Regions from separate parts of the Methylocaldum szegediense genome, predicted to be linked through region 2. Evidence: riboswitches for the same ligand, from Rfam matches in the RefSeq annotation. Region 2 holds a riboswitch; the other holds the start of a gene.
The links. Region 2 has a riboswitch for cyclic di-GMP ahead of QEN43_RS05140 (VPLPA-CTERM sorting domain-containing protein). Riboswitches for the same ligand answer to the same signal wherever they lie in the genome.
Positions count from the first base shown of each region.

Region 1: another riboswitch for cyclic di-GMP. It lies ahead of QEN43_RS08580 (hypothetical protein); the one in region 2 lies ahead of QEN43_RS05140 (VPLPA-CTERM sorting domain-containing protein).

Region 1 is NZ_OX458333.1:2,025,647-2,029,736, reverse strand. Features, by position in the region: gene QEN43_RS08585 (M12 family metallo-peptidase) at 1-1,285, opposite strand, end outside; gene QEN43_RS08580 (hypothetical protein) at 1,480-1,686, opposite strand; cyclic di-GMP riboswitch class I at 1,773-1,860, opposite strand; gene QEN43_RS08575 (ABC transporter ATP-binding protein) at 2,456-3,193, opposite strand; gene QEN43_RS08570 (ABC transporter permease) at 3,190-3,933, opposite strand; gene QEN43_RS08565 (thymidine phosphorylase family protein) at 4,076-4,090, shown strand, end outside.
Region 2 is NZ_OX458333.1:1,221,068-1,225,157, reverse strand. Features, by position in the region: gene QEN43_RS05145 (hypothetical protein) at 1-818, opposite strand, end outside; cyclic di-GMP riboswitch class I at 934-1,022, opposite strand; gene QEN43_RS05140 (VPLPA-CTERM sorting domain-containing protein) at 1,321-2,199, opposite strand; cyclic di-GMP riboswitch class I at 2,311-2,399, opposite strand; gene QEN43_RS05135 (hypothetical protein) at 2,679-3,557, opposite strand; gene QEN43_RS05130 (FAD:protein FMN transferase) at 3,909-4,090, opposite strand, start outside.

The DNA.
Region 1 (4,090 bases), 800 kb from region 2:
CTAGCTTCAACTCTTTCAGTTTGACGTTATCGCTGCCACTGCCGGTAATTTTGGTTGGATTACTGACTGTTATGCCATTGGAGGGGCTAGTGATTTTAACCGTAGGCGGCGTTGTATCGACGCTGTTAGCCGTCGTGGTTGCCGATGCGGTATTGGAGAAGGCGGAGTTGCCGACGCTGTTATAGGCGTAGACGCGATAGGAATATTTAGTGCCCGCGTTAAGACCGGTGTTGGTGAAGCTGGTGACATTACCGCCGAGCGAAGCGATTTCGCTCCAATTTACCCCATCCTGAGAGCGCTGCACTTTGAATCCGGTTTCGTTGTTTGACTTATCCGCCCAAGTCAGGACGATGGTGCTGGATGATTGAGTCGATGCTGCCAAACTCGTCGGGGCAGTCGGAACCGTAGGCGTCGTAGTGACCGAGGGCCGGAAGCTGGCGACGGTGGCGGCGGTTCCGTTCATGGAACGGGCAGTGTCCTGGTAGTTCGCAACGCCGGTTGGCTGTCCGTTGTAATAGACGTTGGGGTTAGAGAAATACGGGACCCGCGGCGAATTGCAAGCGTAGGACATGACATCGTGAAATACCCCGCATAGCCGGTAGCCATACGAATAAGGGAAAACGCCGGCATTGGACGAATTGTCTGGATCGTGGGTATTGCCTTGGTTATGACCTAGCTCATGCGCGAGGCTATGGTTGCTGAGACAGTTGTACTTGGAATCGTCATGCACGACGGCGAAGGCATACGGAGCAAACCAGGACCCCAAGCTTGTCATCACATAGGCGATACCGCAGTAGTTGCTATCGGTCGTTATCAGTGCCACCTGGTCGGCTCCGTATTGGTTACGCAAGGCGTGTACCTCATCCATTTTGCCGTCGTTAGTGCCTTGGACATCCGACAAGCTTTTGGACATGTCGCCCGTCTCGGTGTAGCTGACTTCGGCCATTTTTACCAAGTTCAGCTGCATGTCGATTTGGCTGTTCAAGTAGGCCTGATTGGCTTTGGTAACGGCGTTGATGATCTTGGCTTCAATGCCGTCTTGTCCTCCGGCATTGGCACGGGCCTTGGGTGTGTATACCACCAGCAGATCGATGACTTGCCCGGTGCTGGCGGCCGCGGTGAAGGGGGCGTCCAAGGACGTCGATGTACCGCCTAAATCGTTGGCGGAGCCGATATCCGGTTCGATGGGTTCAGCATTAGGGGCCGTTTTGCTGGGATCGATCTGGCGAACGGTATGCGTTTTATTGCCGGCGTAAGCGATCTCGAACATTCTGCCGTCATCCATCACAACGGTTCCAAACATCGCTCGTCCCCGAACGGAGAGAATCACCTCGCTGCTGCCCTCTTGTCCTTCGATATGACCGACCCAGGATAAACGGCCGTCGATATCTTCGATGCGATCGCGGATGGCGGTAACCGTGGTGTCGTCGAACAGTTCGAGGGTGAGCGTATCCGCTTTTACCGCATTGAAGTCGATTGCTACACCCCGTCCGCGCCCTTGATGGCTTTGATCGGCGCCTTAGCCTGCACAGGCAGGGTCAGATTCGTGTCGCTGAATAAGCGTTGAGGCGGTGCCGCATGGACAACATCTGCAGTGGACACTGCAGCTACAAACGCGCCGGCCAGTCCCAGGAAATTCTTGCGGCGTGTGGTAGTGAATTGAGGATGTTGAGGCTTGTTGTTCACGTTAAAGTCCCCTAGGGAGTCGAGTTGACGGCGAAGGTCTCGGGAAACCCGCAGGGACGGACGAGTCGAAGCAATGTTCGACTTGAACTGGCAATCCCGCTGTCATAGGAGGCTGGCTCCCGTAGACCGGTAACTTTGCGTCACCACCTTTCGATGGTTTTGCCTTTTTCAGATCAAACGGCGTTCAGTCGGCAGCTTGATTTCTGTGTAGCAATAAGAATGGTCTAAATTTCTGGAATTTGTGTGATCGAGTCGGCAAAAAAATGATGTCGGCTGTTTCATGTGCCTGTTGACTATTCTTTTTCTTTCTATGTTGGCCGTGACCCGTAATCCGCTCGCCCGGTGTCGCCCCGCGAAGCTCTGAACGAGTGGATTCCGCTCATGCCCTTCGACAGGACTGTCTTGAGCTAAGCCGAAAGGCTCGGAACGGGCCAATCGGAAGCCTTCTTCAGAGTTTCCTTGAAGGTACGTGGAGTCCACGGCTTGCCGCCAACGTAGGTCAAGCGTGATCTAGGGTCGTGGCGGTTATAGCATGCTGTATGCCAACCGGTTTGTACGGTACTGGTCAACCTTCCGAATGCTTGAAATCTCGAAGGTAGAGCGGGGGTGACATCAGAAGAAGGGCGCCTCAGATGGCCCGGTTGAACGAAGAATCGTCTCCGTCCGGCAACAGCCTAAGGTTGCACGCGACCCTGTATTGCAATAAGAAAATGAGGAAACACGCTGCTGGTCGGTTATTTACCCGACCATGCTAGTTGGCGACACCGGCTTAGAGCAGCGTTCGTATAACTGCGTGGTCGGCATAAAGCTGCTGACGGAATGTTTCTATCGCAGTCTCGTTCCGTTCTAGACGTGGGATATCCACTGGAATATCGCAAATTACGGAAGTGGGCTGCGACGATAAGAAGATCAGGCGGTCGGCGAGTTCTATCGCTTCGCGGAGATCGTGGGTGACGAACAGCACCGTGTGCGGACGTTCCTGCCAGAGCGTGACCACCAATTCGCGGACACGGCGGGCAGTGGGTGGGTCGAGGGACACGAACGGTTCGTCCATGAGCAAGAGGTCAGGGTTGACGGCGAACGCGCGCACTAAGGCGACGCGGCGGCTCATGCCCAACGACAACCGTTCCGGAAAAACATTCTGGGCGTCGGCAAGCCCGACCACCTCGAAAAGATGATCGATGTAGGCGGGATCTGCCTCCTTCGGGAGAGCCAGTTCGATGTTTTCCCGTACCGTGCGCCAAGGAATAAGGCGCGGATTCTGAAAGACATAACCGATGTGTGGTTTATCCGTGTCGGTTTCGATTCGGACTGAGCCTTCAAAATCCCGGTCCAGTCCGGCTGCTATATTTAGTAACGTTGTTTTGCCGCACCCTGATGGGCCGACGAGGCAGGCGAACTCGCCGGAACCGAGTCTTATGGACAAGTCTTTAAGTATTAGGGGAGCTTCCGTCTCTCCTTTGGGTCGATAGGTTTTTCTGACGATTTGGATTTGAATCGCAGTCATCGGCGCCACCTCTGGGCATGGCGATCGAGGGGCTTGAGTATCCCGACCTCGATCAACTGAATGACAACGACGAAGGCGATGGTGTAAGCGAGAATGGCAGACACGTTGAACATCTGAAAGAACAGGTGCAACTGAAATCCCATGCCGTTGCTGCGCCCGAGAAGCTCTACGACCAAAATGATCTTCCAAATGAGCGCAAGACCGGTGCGAGAGGCGGCGATAAAGAAGGGATACAGCTGCGGCCAAACGATATGGCGTAGAGTCTTATACCGGCCGAACCGATACGCTTCGGCCATTTCCAAGAGATCCCGGTCCAGCGTTCGCGCGCCTTCCCGCAAGGTGACAATGACATTGGGCAGTTTATTGATCACGACGGCCGCAATGGCGGCGCTCTCGACCAGCCCGAACCAGACATAGCACAGAATGATGATCACCAGGGCCGGAATATTCAGAAAAAACACCAGCCAGCTATCGAAAAAGCGATCCAGTTTTTCGTGGCGGCCCAGAAATATACCTATGGCGGTGCCGAGGCTCATCGCCAAACCGAAGCTGACGGCCAGCCTCGCGAGTGTCACACCGAGATGGTACGGCAGCGTACCTGACCGAATTTCGGACAGAAACACTTCGAAAACATCCACGGGAGACGGCAGTAACGGCGATTTGAAGACGAGGGCGGCAACCTGCCAAATAGCGAGCAGCGCCGCGATCGAACTTACCGGGTAGAAAAATGCGGCGCGCATGAAAAAGAAATAGACGACAAAGCGATGTGACAGACGACTGTACAAGAACGACGTGCTATTTTAAGCGTTTGGGGACGTTTGTGATAAACAATCTGTCCTTCGAGATCAAAATTAGCATTTTTTTGAAAACGATTGCGGGCACATGACGGACATACCA
Region 2 (4,090 bases):
ATCGGAACCGGCTGAACCACTGGTTCTATGGTCAGCTGATAGTTGCCGTCTACGCCCCCCAAAGCGCCGATGATGACGGTGTACTCGCCGCCGTGGTGGGTATTGAGGTCGAATGTCTGCGACAGGGTTTCCCCGACCGCAGATGCCACCCCCCAACCAATGAGGGTGAGATCGTTGGAGCCGAGTGGATTGCTTACCGGGACCGGCGAGGTGACAAAGGTGTCATGCCTGAACGCCTCGGATCCTCTATCCCAACCGCCGTAAAGCGCGTAGCCAAGCTTGAGATTAGCGCCGCCATCAGCGAGGTCGTCTGCCAAAGTGAGCTTAAAGCCTGAGATGCCGGCATCGAGACAGCCCTGCACACTTCCGCCGCAGGACCAATGGATCAGCCCGAAATCCAAACCATGTCCCCAACCTTGTCCGCCGTTGGCCGGATCGGACCAGGACGAACCCCCGACCCGGAGCATTCGGTCCGTAGGGAGGTCCGAATCGTTACTCGCGTTAAAATCGGCGATCTGCCGCTGTAGGCTGTTGCCGTTGGCTGACGTCGGTGTACCGGTTTCGATGGTGCGAGTGCTGGTCGCACTGTGCATTCCGGCGTACCACATGACCGGCAGCGCTCCGGTATAACCGACGCCTCCGTTCGTCCAGACCCCGCCGGCATCAGTACCGGGCGTACCATCGTTGCCGTTGATGCTGCCGGCTGCGCCGTCGCCGTAACCCGCGATATTGAACGTGGCGTGAGCGTGCGCCGAAGTAGTCGACACTGCGCCACCTACTGCGCCTATCAAGGCCAGTACTGTTACGGTGGTTTTCATATTATGATTCGTCCCCGTCACTGTTAGTGGTCTCGTCCGAAACACTCGTTAACAGTGATGTCCGCGGCGCCTCACCGTGCCAATGGAGCTGCGCCGCAGTCCTCCCCATCACACGGGAGGCGGCCCGGCCATCTCGAACGCTTCTCGGCGTCGAGACCCGAAGCTTTCCGACCCCGCCTCGCGGCGGGTGTGGCGATTGGAACGGACCCATAACGGTCCGTCCGACAACGGTCCTTCGGGCACTCCGTGCCGGTCGACTCCTTATCCTTACCGATCCTTGCTATCACGCTCAGACTCGAGCCCGCCATGCAGCGAACTTCGCACTGACATCCAAAACAACAAACATGCCACGAAAAAGTGACGTTAAATCAGCCATATAAACCTCATTCAAACGCCACGACCAGGGCAAAACACACAAAGCGATAGGTGATTCCACACAATTCGCCCGGTTGTTTTAGATGCTAGAGGAGATGATGGACGCGTCCGTCATTGCCGCGTTTACTCAGGCGAGGCTAGGCGTGCCGTTCTTGCGGCGATATCCGATCGTGACTATGCCGGCCAGCGCGCTGCCGAACAACCAAACGGCGGCGGGAATAGGAACCGGAGCGGTGCTGATCAGCAGCCTGTATTCGGCGATATTCGATCCCCAATGCCCGACGCCGGCCCCACCCAAGTAGATCGAGTAAACCTGACCCGCCTCGGCCAGAAAGGTCAAACCGTTTACAGCGTCGACGGTGCCATCGTGCGTCAGATAGGTCAAACCAACTGTGCCGAACGGATTATCGGCTTCGTAAGGTCTCGGCGTCGCACATTCAGGACAATTCCAGGCGCCATGGTGGGAATAACTACCGGTATTGGTATCCATGCCGGTGAAAACGGTGATGCCGAAATTTTGAATGTCGTAACCGGTCCCCGTCACGACCGAGGGGTTCAGGGTCACCCACATGGTTTCGTGCGCCATGATCAAACCGATATCGGTCTGATGTTTCCAGCCGGTCGGCGTTGCGCTGGCATCCTGCCAAGCCCCTGCGCCGGTATCGATTTCCACAGTAACGCCATACCTCGCTAGCGCGTCCGCGCTCGAGATTTCCAGCGAGTCGCCCGCGTTATGAAGCTCGGCCGCCCAGTTGAGATGAGCTTTGCCGGCATAACCGAAAGGCAACGTGGTCGGGCTTTCGGTTCCCACCCATCCGGGTGACGCGACCGGATAAGACGGGTTTCCTACGCCGCCATACACCCAGCCATCCGTCTCCGAAGGATCGGTAGTGGTGAAGGTGTTGTACATGGTATGCGCCTCGGCAGAAACGGCGCCCACGGATAGGATGGTACCGGCGAGAGCTGTAGTTACCGCCTTTGCTAATTTGTTTTTGTTATAGGACATTGCAATTCCCTCATGCTGTTCTATGGAGTTTTGTCTCTGTTTCACATAGGCAGCGATGTCCACAATGCTTCCGACGAAAGCGGAAGCCATTGCGGTCTCCCCATCACCCAGGGAGGCGGCCCGGCCGTCTCGAATACTTCAGGGCACCGAGACCCGTGGCTTTCCGAACCCGCCTCACGGCGGGGGTGGCAGGCGCAAAAAGGCACTCCGTCCCGCTACGGTCCGACATCCACTCCTCCGGCATCGATATCCGGGTTTCCCGTAGCACGCAGTCCATCCGAATCTGAATTGGAATTCGAAAAGACCCTAAATCGGCAGCAATGACAGTGCCATATCTATGTTTTTGATTTGCAAGTATTTCTATGATTTGAACTCAAACACTGTGTTATTTCCCTTAGTTCGGCTCCGGGTATTCCCGCAGATGCTGAGCCGGAACCAGGGGCATTCGACGAAGCGTATCGTGTTCGTCTCTTGACGAGTTAGGCGCCAACGTCCTTAAACCGCTTTCCGAAAAATCTCAGTGAGAGCAATGCGCTGCCGAACAACCAGAACGCGGCGGGTATGGGTACCGGGGAAGATGTTATGGTCAGCACGTATTCGTCCCTGTCCAACATCCACGATCTTCCGCCGCTTCCGCCTAGGAAAATCGAATAAATCTTGCCTGCCTCCGCGAAGAACGTCAGACCATTGACCGCATCGACGTTTGCACTATGAGTCAGGTAAGTTAGGCCCGTGGTTCCGAATGGATTGTCGGCGGTGAAATCCAGAAGGTCGCTCGGTTTATTCCACACGGCGTGATGGCTGTAGTACGGGTCTTCCGTACCGTTGTCCAATCCGAGGTCCATGCCCTCGAAAATGGTGATGCCGAAATTAGCGATGACCGAGTTGACGCCCGAGAGATTCAGGGTGACGTATGCATCGACATGCGATCTGAATAGTCCGATATCGGTGTTATGCGACCAACCTTGCGGGGTCGCGGACGCGTCCTGCCAGGCCCCTTTGCCGGTATCGATGTCCGCAGCAACGCCGTACCTCGCTAGCGCGTCCGCTCTCGAAATTTCCAGCGAGTCGCCTGCAGCATGGAGTTCCGCCGCCCAATTCAGTGCCGCCCGCCCTGAATAACCGAACGGCAGCGTCGTTGGGCTGGCCGTTCCGACCCACCCGGGCGTTGCAACCGGATAAGTCGGGTTATTCGGGCCGCCATAGACCCAGCCGTCGGTACCTCCTTCGTCAGGAGCGGTTCCCGCGTTGTAAGTGTTGTACATGGTGTGTGCCGATGCCGCGTCAACAGCTGCTAAGGAGAGCACCGAGCCGGCAACGGCCGTCGCGATCGCTTTGGCTAGTCTGGTTTTTTTCATAAGGATTCCCGCACGTTGAAATTTGGGATAGGTTGCTGCCAACCTTCACGCCTCACTGCCCGGACGCTCTCAGCCGCGGCACAAAAGAGACATGGTGGTCGAATGCAAGGGACAGTTAACAAGTGTCATGCCAGTGTGCCTATCGAGATGACACAAAGCTTTCACGCGTCTGCAAGCTGCGCCGACACGGAAAATGAGGTATTTGCCCCAGCGTTTAGCGGCATAACACTCATGGAGTGAAAGTCGCGCGAGGAGGGGCCGGTTGCAGAAATGCGGTCTTGATAGTTAGGAATTCCTTTTTCCGACGCCAACCGGCCTTTGACCGAGGTTTATCGGCAGGAGATGGTCGCTCTACTTTGAGTCCTCAGTTGAAGCCGCCAACGGCCCACCCACGTTGCCGTCGACATCCACCCAAAGGTGCGGCAAGCCCATGGCTTCGAGCCAGGCGGGACCGTCCTTTTCCTTGAGCATGGCGATGGTCGACGCGCTGCCCGCCACCACACAGAAATCGCCCACGACGCTGACGGCAGCGA